One region of the Acidovorax sp. PRC11 genome, then DNA from elsewhere that is predicted to be linked to it. Evidence: riboswitches for the same ligand, from Rfam matches in the RefSeq annotation. Region 1 holds a riboswitch; the other holds the start of a gene.
The links. A riboswitch is a leader RNA that binds a small molecule or an ion and turns the genes downstream of it on or off. The one in region 1 is predicted to bind S-adenosylhomocysteine.

Region 1 (7,252 bases):
ACCGCACGCACTGGCGCGACGGCTACCAGGGCGCGGCCAACAAGGCGCGTGCCACCGGCGTCACGACCGGCGTGCTGCACACTTTCTGAGCGTGCACGGCCGGAGGTCGCGGGCCCCCGGCCTCCGGGGCGTCGCCTCAGGCCGCCGGCAGGGCCCGCGCGGGCCGGCGCACGGGCGCCAGCACCCGCCGGGCCCAGCGGCTGAGGGGCCGGTCCAGCCAGAGGTACACCACGTGCCCGACGACGAGCGCCGACACCAGGATGACCGCCACGCCGACCGGGCGGTAGGGATCGATGAGGCCCAGCTTCTGGTGGGCGATCTTGCGGATGCCCTCGACGACGTAGAAATGGCTCAGGTACGTGGCGTAGCTGGCGTCGCCGACGCGGCACAGCGCATCGGACACCGTCCCGCCCGGCCCGGGAATCCAGCGTTCGCAGCCCACGCAGGCGAGAACGAGCACGAACGAGGGCAGGCCGAACACGAACACCCGGTCGATCGTGGCGCCCCGGCTTTCGCAGACGGCCATGAACGCGTACGCCGCCAGGGCCGCCGCGGCCAGCCAGGGCCCGGCGGCTTTCGCGGGCCATCCCCGGCGCCAGAGCAGGTAGGCGGCCATCCCGAACAGGAACTCGAAGAGCAGGGCCGAGCCGAAGAAGCTGGACAGCACCGGCCCGCCCGCCAGGTGCCCCAGGCCGATGTACGCGGCGGTCACCAGCGCAGCCACGCTGCCGACGAACAGCGCTAGGTTCCGGCGGCCCGCCAGCAGCACCAGCCCCACGCACAGGTAGAAGAACATCTCGTAGTTGAGCGTCCATCCCACCGCCAGCATCGGGTGCAGTGCGCCGTTTTCCTTGAAGTACGGAATGAACAGCAGGGACTTGAGGTAGTTGCCCAGTTGGGCCGTCGTGGAGTTCAGCAGGTCCGGCCGCACGGCGGCCAGCAGCAGCACCCCGGTGGTCAGCACCCAGTAGAGCGGAACGATCCGGGCCACCCGCTTCGCCGCGAAGGCGCGGGGTGCTTCGCCATGCTCGCAGACCATCGCCATCACGAAGCCGCTGATGACGAAGAAGATGTCGACACCGAACGAGCCGAACACGGGAACGGCGCCGATGTGGAAATACACGACGCTGGTGGCGGCGACGGCCCGGAGTATCTGGATCGACCGGAGGTTGTCGGGGGTGTGGGATGCCAATGCCATTGCCTTCGCTGCCAGTGCCTGTCGGTGGGCGATTGTCGCCGCGGATCCGCAGCGGGCTCCGCCCCCTGCCGATAATGCGGCGCACATGCCTCCACCTCCGCTGTCCCGCCGTTGCCTGCTGTGGCAGGGCTGTGCCCTCGCCGGCGCCGCCCTGGCCGGCTGCGGCTCGCCCGCCCACACGGACCGCGGCGAGGTGCAGGCCGCCGCCGTCGCGCCCACCGAACTGGCCCAGTCCGACGTGAACCGCATGGCCACGCTCGGCATGCGTGCCAACCTCGACAGCCTGTACATGGTGATGGACAAGCTCTACCGCCGCAATCCGGCCGAATGGCGCAAGGGCCAGGAGCCCGGGCAGCTGCCGGGCCGCATCCTGGCGGGCCAGCGCGTGCGCGAGGCCGTCGAGCACCGCCAGCCCTGGGCGCCGCTGCAGGGCCGGCGCGACGTCGCCGCGCTGGCGCTGGCGCTCAGCCCCGAGTTCGCCGGCGACCGCGTGGCGGCGTTCACCTGCGCCACGGCCGACATGCTCATCACCGCGCACGGCGGCAAGACCGAGTTCTTCCTGATCGACGGCCTGGACGCGCAGCACCTCTACAACGCCGCGCGCAACGTGGAGATCGCCGTGTGGATCCTCGCGCAGCGGCGCGGCGCCGACGGCCGGCCGCTGCTGCTGGCCGACGAGATCACGGCGGACACGCGCAACCTGAGCTTCGAGCGCGAGTTCGGCAAGGTCATCGCCCGGCTCGACCTGCTGGCCGGCGTGGTGGCGGAGAAGTACCGCCGCGCGGCCATCAGCTACGTGCAGAACCTGGTGGGCGGCACCTTCCTGCAGTTCCTGCCGGTGCGTTGACGGGCGGCCGCACCCCGCTGCGCCCCCGGCCCCGTTAAAATTGCCCGCCCCCGAGGAGCGTTGCAGCGCCCGCCGTCCCCTGCCGATGAAAGCGCAGGAGCCCAGAACCAGGACGGCGGCGTCAGGCTCGGGGCCGGCATCCGCACAACGACGCTCGCCTGTTTCATCCCCGAACCGATCGCACAGGTGAGCCTGATGTCCTCCGCCCCGCATTCCCCTTCCGCCGCCGCCGAGGCCGCTGCCTCTGCCTCCGCCGTGCCCCCCATGAAGCTGTCCGGCCTGGAGCCGGTCTTGATCGGCGAGGGCACGCTGTTCGTCAACATCGGCGAGCGCACCAACGTGACCGGCTCCAAGGCCTTCGCGCGCATGATCCTGAACGGCCAGTTCGAAGAGGCCCTGGCCGTGGCGCGCCAGCAGGTGGAGAACGGCGCGCAGGTCATCGACATCAACATGGACGAGGCCATGCTGGACAGCAAGGCGGCCATGGTGCGCTTCCTGCAGCTCATCGCCTCCGAGCCCGACATCGCCCGCGTGCCGATCATGGTGGACAGCTCCAAGTGGGACGTGATCGAGGCGGGCCTGCGCTGCATCCAGGGCAAGGGGATCGTCAACTCCATCTCCATGAAGGAGGGGGTGGAGAAGTTCAAGCACGAGGCGCGGCTGGTGAAGCGCTACGGCGCCGCCGCCGTGGTCATGGCCTTCGACGAAGTCGGCCAGGCCGACACCTATGCGCGCAAGATCGAGATCTGCGAGCGCGCCTACCGCGTGCTGGTCGACGAAGTCGGCTTCCCGCCCGAGGACATCATCTTCGACCCCAACATCTTCGCGGTGGCCACGGGCATCGAGGAGCACAACAACTACGCCGTCGATTTCATCGAGGCCACGCGCTGGATCAAGCAGCACCTGCCGGGCGCCAAGGTCTCGGGCGGCGTGTCGAACGTCTCCTTCAGCTTCCGCGGCAACGACCCGGTGCGCGAAGCCATCCACACCGTGTTCCTGTACCACGCGATCAAGGCGGGCATGGACATGGGTATCGTCAACGCCGGCATGGTCGGCGTCTACGACGACCTGGAGCCCACCTTGCGCGAGCGCGTGGAAGACGTGGTGCTCAACCGCCGCCCCGACGCCGGCGAGCGCCTGGTGGAGATCGCCGAGACCGCCAAGAGCGGCGCCAAGGACGAAAGCAAGAAGCTCGAATGGCGCGGCACGCCCGAGCACCCCAAGACCGTGGGCGAGCGCCTCTCGCACGCGCTGGTGCACGGCATCACCGACTTCATCGTCGAAGACACCGAAGAGGCCTACCGCGAGATCCTGGCCAGGGGCGGCCGCCCGCTGCACGTGATCGAAGGCCCGCTCATGGACGGCATGAACGTCGTGGGCGACCTGTTCGGCGCCGGCAAGATGTTCCTGCCCCAGGTGGTGAAGAGCGCACGCGTGATGAAGTCCGCCGTGGCCCACCTGATCCCCTACATCGAGGAAGAAAAGCGCCAGGACGAACTCGCCGGCCGCGACGTGCGCAGCAAGGGCAAGATCGTCATCGCCACCGTCAAGGGCGACGTGCACGACATCGGCAAGAACATCGTCACCGTGGTCCTGCAGTGCAACAACTTCGAGGTGGTGAACATGGGCGTCATGGTCCCGTGCCACGAGATCCTGGCGCGCGCCAAGGTCGAGGGCGCGGACATCGTGGGCCTCTCGGGGCTCATCACGCCGAGCCTCGAAGAGATGCAGTACGTGGCCGGCGAGATGCAGAAGGACGAGCACTTCCGCGTGAAGAAGATCCCGCTCCTGATCGGCGGCGCCACCTGCTCGCGCGTGCACACCGCCGTCAAGATCGCGCCGCACTACGAGGGCCCCGTGGTGTACGTGCCCGACGCCTCGCGCAGCGTGAGCGTGGCGCAGAGCCTGCTGGGCGACGGCGCGCAGAGCTATGTCGAAGAGCTGACCGCCGACTACGACAAGGTCCGCCAGCAGCACGCCAACAAGAAGCAGACGCCGATGTGGCCGCTGGCCAAGGCCCGCGCCAACCGCACGCCGGTCGATTTCGCCAACTACCAGCCCCCGAAGCCCCGCCTGCTGGGCCGGCGCGTGTTCAAGAACTTCGACCTCGCCGAACTGGCGAAGTACATCGACTGGGGCCCGTTCTTCCAGACCTGGGACCTGGCCGGCCCGTACCCCGCCATCCTCACCGACGACGTCGTGGGCGAGCAGGCGCAGCGCGTGTTCGCCGACGGGCAGGCCATGCTGAAGAAGCTGATCGAGGGCCGCTGGCTCAGCGCGAGCGGCGTGCTGGCGCTCTACCCCGCCAACAGCGTAGGCGACGACATCGAGTTCTACACCGACGAATCGCGCACCGAAGTCGCCATGACCTGGTATGGCCTGCGCCAGCAGACCGAAAAGCAGATGATCGACGGCGTGATGCGCCCCAGCCGGTGCCTGGCCGACTTCGTGGCGCCCAAGGAGAGCGGCGTGGCCGACTACGCCGGCCTCTTCGCCGTGACGGCCGGCCTCGGCGTGGAGAAGAAGGAACAGGCCTTCATCGACGCGCTGGACGACTACTCCGCCATCATGCTCAAGAGCCTGGCCGACCGCCTCGCCGAAGCGTTCGCCGAATGCCTGCACCAGCGCGTGCGCACCGACCTCTGGGGCTATGCGGCCGGCGAAGCCCTGAGCAACGACGACATGATCGCCGAGAAGTACCATGGCATCCGCCCCGCGCCCGGCTACCCCGCCTGCCCCGACCACAGCGCCAAGCAGGAGCTGTTCCGCGTGCTGCAGTGCGAGGAGATCGGCATGGGCCTGACGGAAAGCCTGGCCATGACGCCCGCCGCCAGCGTGAGCGGCTTCTACATCGGCCACCCCGAGAGCACCTACTTCAACGTCGGCAAGATCGGCGAGGACCAGCTGCACGACATGGCCGAGCGGCGCGGAATGGACGAGAAGGTGCTGGAGCGGTTGCTGGCGCCGAATCTCTGAGCCCGAAGCCCGGCGCACCATCCCCTCGCCATGTCATTCAGTGGGCCTGGCTTGGGGCGAAAAGGCCACCGCAAGGCAGCCTTCTCATTGGTGGGTGCCCCATTGACCGCGCGACTCATCCGTAACCACCGCGCGTTACTTTTCTGTTACCCGCACGTCACTCAGGTGCCACAGGCGGCGAGAAGAATGCGAACCCTCGTCGTTCTTCTTTCCCCCACTCCATGACTCCGCATCCACGGCATCCCCTGCCGTTCTCCCTCGGCCGCCCCTTGCTGGCCGCCTGCACCCTCGCGCTCGGACTGCTGCTGGCCGGCTGTGGCGGCTCCGGTTCTTCTTCGGGCCTGTCTACCTGCACGGCGCCCGACACGCACTGCGCGCCCAAGCCCTGAGCCGGCGCAGCCCCAGGCGCGCGTGCCGCGCGGCCCGGGCGCCAGCGTGCATTCCCCACGTAACTGCCGACTTGCCCGCACGCGCATTCGTCCGCGTGCCCGCGTCGTCCCACGGCACACGGCAACCCACCACCCACAAAGATTCCTCCAGATGACCGTCGATTCCTCCAAGCGCCATTTCCTCTCCAGCCTGCTCGGCACGGGCGCGGCCGCGGCCACGCTCACGGCGTTCCCGCCGGCGATCCGGCGCGCGCTCGCCATCGAGGCGCACAACGCCACGGGCACGATCCAGGACGTGCAGCACGTGGTGATGCTGATGATGGAGAACCGCTCGTTCGACAGCTATTTCGGCACGTTCAAGGGCGTACGCGGCTTCGGCGACCGGTTCCCGATCCCCACGCCCAACGGCCGCAACGTCTTCTACCAGACCTACAGCAAGACCACGCCCGCGAGCACCTACGTGCCCTACCGCCTGGACGAATCGAAGGGCAACGCGCAGCGCGCCGGCAGCACGCCGCACACCTGGGTGGATTCGCAGGCGGCCTGGGACCATGGGCGCATGTACAAATGGCCGGACGCCAAATTGCCGCTCTCGATGGGCTACTACGAGACAGCCGAGGTGCCGTTCCAGCGCGCGCTGGCCGAGGCCTTCACGCTGTGCGACCACTACCACTGCGGCATGCACACCGGCACCATCGCCAACCGGCTGTTCTACTGGACGGGCACGAACGGCCCGAACGGCATCAGCCCGGTGGATGGTTCCAAGGTGCGCGTGGCGGGCCTGAACAACCAGTTCAACGCGGGCAACGACGTCGGCGCCTCCACCGAGGGCTGGACGTGGACGACCTATGCCGACCGCCTGGAGAAGGCCGGCGTGCAATGGAAGGTCTACCAGAGCCTGATCGACAACTTCGGCTGCAACGAGATGATGGGCTTCCGTCACTGGCGCGCCGAGATCGAGAAGATGCCCGCGGACCGCAAGCCGCTCTACGTGGCCAAGACCGACATCACGCAGCCGCAGGGCCTGGCGGGCCCCGTCTACGACCCGGCCATCGACGATGCCCTGAGCCCGCTCGCCAAGGGCTTCGGCAACACCATGCCGCAGGGCTTCCTGGAGACCTTCCGCGAGGACATCCGCCAGGGCAAATTGCCGGCGGTGTCGTGGATCATCGCGCCTTCGGTCTACAGCGAGCACCCCGGCCCGTCGAGCCCCGCGCAGGGCGGCTGGTACGTGCAGGAAGTGCTGGACGCGCTCACTGCCAATCCCGAGGTGTGGAGCAAGACGGTGCTGCTCATCAACTACGACGAGAACGACGGTTTCTTCGACCACCTGCCGTCGCCCTCGGCCCCGTCGCGCAACCCGGACGGCAGCCTCGCGGGCGCCTGCACGCTGGCCGACGCCGACGTGGCGGCGGAGTACCACGACTTCCAGCCGGCCACGCCGAGCCAGCCAGCGCCGGACGGCAGGCCCTACGGCCCCGGCCCGCGCGTGCCGATGTGGATCGTCTCGCCCTGGAGCCGCGGCGGCTGGGTGAATTCGCAGGTGTTCGACCACACCTCCACGCTCATGTTCCTGGAAAAGCGCTTCGGCGTGGCCGAGCCGCAGATCAGCCCCTACCGCCGCGCCGTGTGCGGCGACCTCACGAGCTGCTTCAACTTCGTCAATCCGAACACCGAGAAGCTGCCCACGCTGGACGGCCGCACCAACAAGACGGCGGTGGACGCGCGCGTGGCGGCGCAGGTGCAGGCCGGCAAGCTGCCCCAGCCCGCCGCGTCGGTCGATGCGGCCCTGCCGGCCCAGGCGCCGGGCGTGCGGCCCTCGCGCGCGCTGCCCTATGAGCT
Region 2 (7,252 bases), on a different contig from region 1:
TGCGGCGGCCCTCCCCGCCACGGCGATGCCCGCCAGGATCAGCGCGCCGCCGATGAAGGTCTGCAGATGCAGTGGCTCGCCGAGGAACAGCCAGCCCATGGTCGGAACGATCAGGAAGGCCAGGCCCATGAAGGGATAGGCCAGGTGCAGCGGCGCGCTGCGCAGCACCCAGATCCACAGCAGCGTGGTGATGCCGTACAGCGCCAGCGCGACGATGAGCCAGCCGTTGAACAGCCAGTCGGTGAGCACGGGCTGCGGCGGCAGCTGCATGGCCGCCTTCTTGAACAGCAGCTGTCCGACGGAGATGCCGAACACGCACAGGAGCGTGAGGGATGTGAGTAGCAGCGACATGGGGCGAAGGGATGCAACAGGAAAACTATTCAGGGCGCTGGCGCTTCGTGCCGCAGCGCCAGGGCGGGAAGCAGCACCAGCGGCAGCACGAAAAAGGGCAGCAAATAGCGGTACTCGCCCGCGGAGGAGAGCAGGAAGATCGCACCGCACTGTAGCGCCATCGGCAGGGCCACGATGAGCAGCGCGGCCTCGCGCCGCCGCACGCCGCGCACCAGGGCCCAGGCCAGCAGCGCGAAACCCGCCCAGGGCGTCCAGAGGAGCCAGCGCCAGCGGTAGCTCGCCTTCTGCGCGCCGATGAAGCCGCGCTCCAGCTCCTGCACGTCGAACCGCCGGTAGGTGGAGACGGACCGGGTGCGGGGCAGCACGTGGGCGGCGTAGGTCACGGCGGGAAAGCCCCCCTGGGCGAGCGCCGCCGTCATGAACACCGTCATGCGGCTGCCGAGGAACTCGGGGAGGTTGTGCCAGAGGTTGTAGCGGAAGAATTCGCGCACCAGCGTGCGGCGGTCGGCCTCCGGTATGCCGCCCACCTGCGGCCCGTCGGGATGGAAGACGAGCATGTCCCAGTACGCCGGATCGGAATAGGCCACCATCGACTCGGCAGGCCGGTGCCGGCGCAGTGCGTCCAGGGTGGCTGCCGAGATCCTCGGTTCGTCCAGCACCCAGGGGTCGTTCATGTGCGCGAACCGTGTCCACAGATCGTTCATCGCGTGCGGGCGCAGGAAGTTCACCGTCTCGAACACCACCATGGGATAGACGGCTTCCTGGGCCTGCGACGGGTGCGCGCGGTGCGCCGCGGCCATCAGCGCGCACCAGAGGGCGATCACGGCGCCGAGCAGCCAGCGAGCGCGGCCGGGCACGAATGCGAGCGCGGCGAGCGCCGGCAGCAGGAACACGAGCCCGTTGGGCCGGGTGAACACCGCGAACGGCAGCGCGAGCGCCACCATCGCGAGGGACGCGCCGCCCATGTGCCGCCGGCGCACGGCCAGCCACAGCTCGAACAGCAGGCCGCACGCGGCCACGGCGAAGACGGCGTCGGGGTAGAGGGTGCCCGCGAAGGCGGTCATGTGCGGGGCCAGGGCCACGAAGACCAGCCCCGCGAGGCAGGTCTTGCGCAGGCCCGCGCTCCAGCACCATGCCAGCATGCGCGCGAAAATGACCGCGCACAGCAGCATCAGCACCGCCACCGGCACTTCCACCCGGCCCGTGGTGCCGTAGAGCCACCGCACCAGGTAGTACCAGAACACCGTCTTGCCCGAGCGGAACGGGCCCTCCTGCTCCACTTCGTGCAGGATCGCGACACTGTCTTCGCCGAGGATGCCCGGCCAGAAGGCCAGCAGCCACAGGCCGTAGACCGCGGCCAGGGCGCCCCCGATCGCCAGGAACGGCGCCCACGCCCCGTGCGGGCGCACCGTTTGGGCGGCACACGCTGCGGGCATGGGGCGAGCGGCCATGGGCTGCAATCCGCTCAGCCGGCGGCCTGCAGTGCCAGTCCCGCGTGCTCGCGCAGCGGATGGAAGTGGATCTTCGGGAACCGCTCCTGCGCCAGCCGCACGTCGTAGGGGCTGGTGCACAGGTAGGCCAGCGTGTCGGCCGCGTCGTGCGCCATGCGCAGCGGGTAGGCGTCGGTGAAGGCGCGCAGCTCGGCCGGCGTGTCCGCCGTGATCCAGCGCGCACCGGTGTACTGGCAGTTCTCCAGGCGCACGTCGCAGTCGTACTCGGCCTTCAGGCGGTGCTGCACCACTTCGAACTGCAGCTGGCCCACGGCGCCCAGCAGCATGTTGCCGCCGGCGTCGGGCTTGAAGACCTGGATCGCGCCTTCCTCGCCGAGCTGGGCGAGGCCCTGCTGCAGCTGCTTGGTGCGCAGCGGGTTCTTCAGCACCACCGTCATGAACATCTCGGGCGCGAAGAAGGGCAGGCCGGTGAACTGCAGGCTGGCGCCGTCGGTGATGGTATCGCCCAGCTGCACGCCGCCGTGCGTCGTGAAGCCGATGATGTCGCCCGCATAGGCCTCTTCCACGGCCTCGCGCCGCTGGCTCATGAAGGTCACCACGCTGGTGGGGCGCAGCTCCTTGGCGGTGCGCTGCACGCGCAGCTTCATGCCCGGCGTGTACTTGCCCGACGCCACGCGCACGAAGGCGATGCGGTCGCGGTGGTTGGCGTCCATGTTGGCCTGCACCTTGAACACCACGCCCGCGAAGCCGGACTCTTCCGGCAGCACGGTCTTCTCGACGGGCTGCTTGTTGACCACGAGGCTGCTGGTGCGCGGGCGCGGCGGGGGCGCCAGGTCGACCAGCGCATCGAGCACTTCCATCACGCCGAAGTTGTTCACGCCGGAGCCGAAGAACACCGGCGTCTGCTTGCCCGCGAGGAAGGCCTCGTGGTCCCACGCCGGGGAGGCGCCCACGGCCAGTTCCATGCTCTCGATGGCTTCGTCGAAGGTGGCGCCGAAGCGCGCGCGCAGGGCGTCGGCGTCGCTGAGCGGGATGGTCTCGAAGTCCTGCGGACGGCGTTCGCTGCCCGATTCGAACACCGTCATCGCCTGCGTGCGCAGGTTGATGATGCCGCCGAAGCTCTTGCCCTGGCCCACGGGCCAGGTCATGGGCACGCAGGGCATGCCGAGTTCGCGCTCCACTTCGTCGAGGATGTCGAGGGGCTCGCGCACTTCGCGGTCCATCTTGTTGACGAAGGTGATGATGGGGGTGTCGCGCTGGCGGCAGACCTCGATCAGCCGCCGCGTCTGCGATTCGACGCCGTTGGCCGCGTCGATCACCATGAGCGCGGAGTCCACGGCCGTGAGCACGCGGTAGGTGTCTTCCGAGAAGTCCTTGTGGCCGGGGGTGTCGAGCAGGTTCACCACGTGGTCGCGGTAGGCCATCTGCATGACCGAGGAAGCCACCGAGATGCCGCGCTGCTTTTCGATCTCCATCCAGTCGGAGGTGGCGTGGCGGCTCGCCTTGCGGCCCTTCACGGCCCCGGCGATCTGGATCGCGCCCGAGAACAGCAGCAGCTTTTCCGTGAGCGTGGTCTTGCCCGCATCCGGGTGGGAGATGATGGCGAAGGTGCGGCGGACCCCGACTTGCGGGGCGTAAGGGGTGGCGGTGGCCATGTCGTCTGAGTCCTGTCGGGAAACGCGGCAGCTCCCGCGGGAGTGCCGGGCGCCGGCATGCGGCCGGAAAGCCTGGGGCGCGGCCGCGGGCAGGGACGTGCCCCGCGGCGCGGCAAACCCGCGATTCTAGATGGCCGCCATCCCGAACGGACAGGCCCGCGTCAGGCCGTGCGCAGCGCGTTGCCTTCGCCGAGCCAGCTCTTGAGCCGCAATACCCTGGATTCGAGCAGGTGCCACGATGCATATCCGGCCGCGATCGAAAGCGCGCAGGTGAGCAGCAGGCTTGTGGTGAAGTCCAGTTCCGGCCAGGTGGCCTCGACGGCCTGGGCGATGGGAAAGCCGAAGAGGTAGATGCCGAAGGAAGGGTCTCCCGCACGCCGCAGGAAGGGCAAGCCGCCGCCTTGCCGGGTTCCCAGATAGATGAGCAGCGGGGGCAGGATGAGCAGGCCGGCCGAATGCTCGAGCTCGAGCCCGAAGAACAGCAGCACGCCGATGGGCGCGAGCATGCACAGCCACTGCTGCGCCCGGGCGAGGAAAACGCCGCGGTGCAGCGCGATCAGTGCGCCGCAGGCGAAATAGGCGGGGTATTCGAACCAGTGCCGCATGGTGCCGGTGAAGTCGGCGTTCTGGGTGGTCAGGAAGAACGCGATGTAGCCCAGGCATGCCACGGTCGCGAGAACGCGGGACCGCAGGACGCCCAAGGCACCGAGTCCGGCCAGGACGGCGTAGCAGAGCGTCTCCATGGGAATGGTCCACAACGGCCCGTTCATGACCTGCCGCACCGGGTTGCCCTCGAACACGCCGGGCAGGTTCACGTACTCCCGGTAGAGCAGCAGGTTCTGGTAGTAGGTGAGCGTCTCCGGATGCCGGAGGAACTCCGCGGCATCCAGCGACGTGAATGCGAGCCCGAACAGGAAGATGTTGGTGATCACCGCGAGCAGCACGCCGGGCCAGATGCGCAGCAGGCGCTTCCAGAGAAACGCCACGGTGTCGGGATGGCGCAGCCAGCTCAGCGTCACGAGGTAGCCGCTGATGGTGAAGAACGTCATCACGGCCACGCCGCCCACCATGTCGGAATGGAGCCAGTGCGGCGGAGCCGCGCGGGCGATGTGGAAGTGGTGGCTGAAGATGACGGCGAGGGCCGCGCCAATGCGCAGCGTATCGAAGTTGGAAGTCCTGGAAGAGTGGGGCATCGGGAGATCGGGCGTCGGGGGCGCGGGGCCTGCGGACGAAATCCTGCCGGGCGAGAAACCCGGGAGGGGGCGGGGGGACACGGCCTGCTGCCGGTCTTTGCGCAGGCCGTTATCTTGCCTCAATCCGTCCTGCCGTCCTACAACGAAAAGTTACAGCCCTGGCTTGCGGGCGTCGCACCCCCCCAAGGACGGGCGGAAGGAACCGACCGGCGCTGGATGGGCGCTCCCACGGGTTTTGGCTGCTTGGTTTTATAATTGCCGCCTTCCGAGGAGCGTTGCAGCGTTCCCACGCCCGCCGGGCGGGGGCGCGAGGCTCGGAATAATCCCATTGCAACGACGCTCACCCACGCTGTCCGGTGCGGTGAGTGATGCATTCCCCTCGAACGCGTGGTTTTTGCTTCCCTTCACGGAGAAAACCATGAGCGCAGTTCTCAAGACCCCGGCCGATCTGGCCATCGCCGACATTTCCCTGGCCGACTGGGGCCGCAAGGAAATCAAGATCGCCGAGACCGAAATGCCCGGCCTGATGGCCATCCGCGAGGAATTCGCGGCCGCGCAGCCCCTGAAGGGCGCGCGCATCACTGGCTCGCTGCACATGACCATCCAGACGGCCGTGCTGATCGAGACGCTGAAGGAACTGGGCGCCGACGTGCGCTGGGCCTCCTGCAACATCTTCTCCACGCAGGACCATGCCGCCGCAGCTATTGCCGCGGGCGGCACGCCGGTGTTCGCCATCAAGGGCGAATCGCTGGAAGACTACTGGGACTACACCCACCGCATCTTCGACTTCGGACCCAAGGGCTCCAAGGGCGAAGGCCCGAACATGATTCTGGACGACGGCGGCGACGCCACGCTGCTGATGCACCTGGGCCAGCGCGCCGAGAAGGACGCCTCCCTGGTCGCCGGCAACGGCGCCAGCGAGGAAGAGCGCATCCTGTTCGCGGCCATCCGCAAGAAGCTGGCAGAAGACCCGACCTGGTACAGCCGCAAGTCGGCCGAGATCATCGGCGTGACGGAAGAAACGACGACCGGCGTGCACCGCCTGAACGAGATGTCCGCTAAGGGCACGCTGCTGTTCCGCGCGATCAACGTGAACGACTCGGTCACCAAGTCGAAGTTCGACAACCTCTACGGCTGCCGTGAGTCGCTGGTGGACGGCATCAAGCGCGCGACCGACGTGATGATCGCTGGCAAGGTGGCCCTGGTGGCCGGCTACGGCGACGTGGGCAAGGGCTGCGCCCAGGCCCTGGCCGCCCTGCGCGCCCAGGTGTGGGTGACCGAGATCGATCCGATCAACGCCCTGCAGGCCGCGATGGAAGGCTACAAGGTCGTGACCATGGAATACGCCGCCGACAAGGCCGACATCTTCGTGACCACCACCGGCAACAAGGACGTGATCCGCCACGAGCACATGGTGGCGATGAAGAACGAGTCCATCGTCTGCAACATCGGCCACTTCGACAACGAGATCGACGTCGCCTCGATCGAGAAGTACCAGTGGGAGGAAGTGAAGCCCCAGGTCGATCACGTGATCTTCCCGGACGGCAAGCGCATCACCCTGCTGGCCAAGGGCCGCCTCGTGAACCTGGGCTGCGCCACGGGCCACCCGAGCTTCGTGATGTCCAGCTCCTTCGCCAACCAGACCATCGCGCAGATCGAACTGTTCACCAAGCCCGACGCCTACCAGGCCGGCAAGGTGTACGTGCTGCCGAAGGTGCTGGACGAGAAGGTCGCGCGCCTGCACCTGAAGAAGGTCGGCGCCCAGCTCACCGAGCTGACCGACGCGCAGGCCGCCTACATCGGCGTGAAGAAGGAAGGCCCGTACAAGGCCGATACGTATCGGTATTGAGCACTCCCTCCTGAGGCGCTGCGCGCCTTCCCCCCTCTCTGGCGGCGCTTCGCGCCTTGGAGGGGGGACGACGCCAGCGGCCCGGCGGAGCCGGTTCCGCGGCGTCTGCTGGCTTGGGGCGTGCGAGTGCCCTGGCGAATGACGAGGCGCTCAGGACCGCGTGGGCTGCCGGTTGAGCGCGGCAGGTAGCGTTCGGAGAATGGGTCTGGGCGCAGTCACCGGATGCGGTAACGCATGCCAGGCCGTGCAGCAAGGTGCGGCCACGGTGCCGGCGCGGGTCTGTCCGCCGCCCTGCAATCGATTGGAAATGTGGCGGGCCGCGTGTGCGGCCCGCCCTGTTGGAGAGGAAGGCGCTGATGCGCGCGGATGTGTTTTTGGTGGAGCACGGCCATGCGGCCACGCGGTCGCAGGCCCAGCGGTTGATCGCGGCCGGCGTGCAGTGGCGGCTGGCGGCCAGCCTGCCGTGGACGAAGGTGGCGAAGAACGGCGACGACATTCCGGCGATCGCCGAGGTCGAGCTGCTGGACGGCGCCGAGGCGCGGTACCTGTCGCGCGGCGGCCTGAAGCTGGAGGGCGCGCTGCGTGCCACCGGCCTGCAGGTGGCCGGTCTGCGCTGCCTCGACGTGGGGCAGAGCACGGGCGGGTTCACCGACTGCCTGCTGCAGCACGGTGCGGCGCAGGTGATCGGCGTGGACGTGGGCCATGGCCAGCTGCACGAGCGGCTGCGGGACGATCCGCGCGTGGTGGGCGTGG

Region 2: linked by a shared signal. The riboswitch ahead of ahcY (adenosylhomocysteinase) and the one ahead of metH (methionine synthase) in region 1 are both predicted to bind S-adenosylhomocysteine.

Annotation. Positions count from the first base shown of each region.
Region 1 is NZ_JAUZUQ010000012.1:107,337-114,588, forward strand. Features, by position in the region: gene Q9R47_RS15100 (porin) at 1-89, shown strand, start outside; gene Q9R47_RS15105 (acyltransferase) at 137-1,198, opposite strand; gene Q9R47_RS15110 (hypothetical protein) at 1,284-2,045, shown strand; S-adenosyl-L-homocysteine riboswitch at 2,092-2,208, shown strand; gene metH (methionine synthase) at 2,241-5,021, shown strand; gene Q9R47_RS15120 (hypothetical protein) at 5,243-5,410, shown strand; gene Q9R47_RS15125 (phosphocholine-specific phospholipase C) at 5,562-7,252, shown strand, end outside.
Region 2 is NZ_JAUZUQ010000010.1:4,795-12,046, reverse strand. Features, by position in the region: gene Q9R47_RS12955 (EamA family transporter) at 1-351, opposite strand, end outside; gene Q9R47_RS12960 (glycosyltransferase family 2 protein) at 1-1, opposite strand, end outside; gene Q9R47_RS12950 (hypothetical protein) at 381-1,802, opposite strand; gene Q9R47_RS12945 (peptide chain release factor 3) at 1,817-3,457, opposite strand; gene Q9R47_RS12940 (acyltransferase) at 3,619-4,650, opposite strand; S-adenosyl-L-homocysteine riboswitch at 4,912-4,999, shown strand; gene ahcY (adenosylhomocysteinase) at 5,069-6,499, shown strand; gene Q9R47_RS12930 (TlyA family RNA methyltransferase) at 6,856-7,252, shown strand, end outside.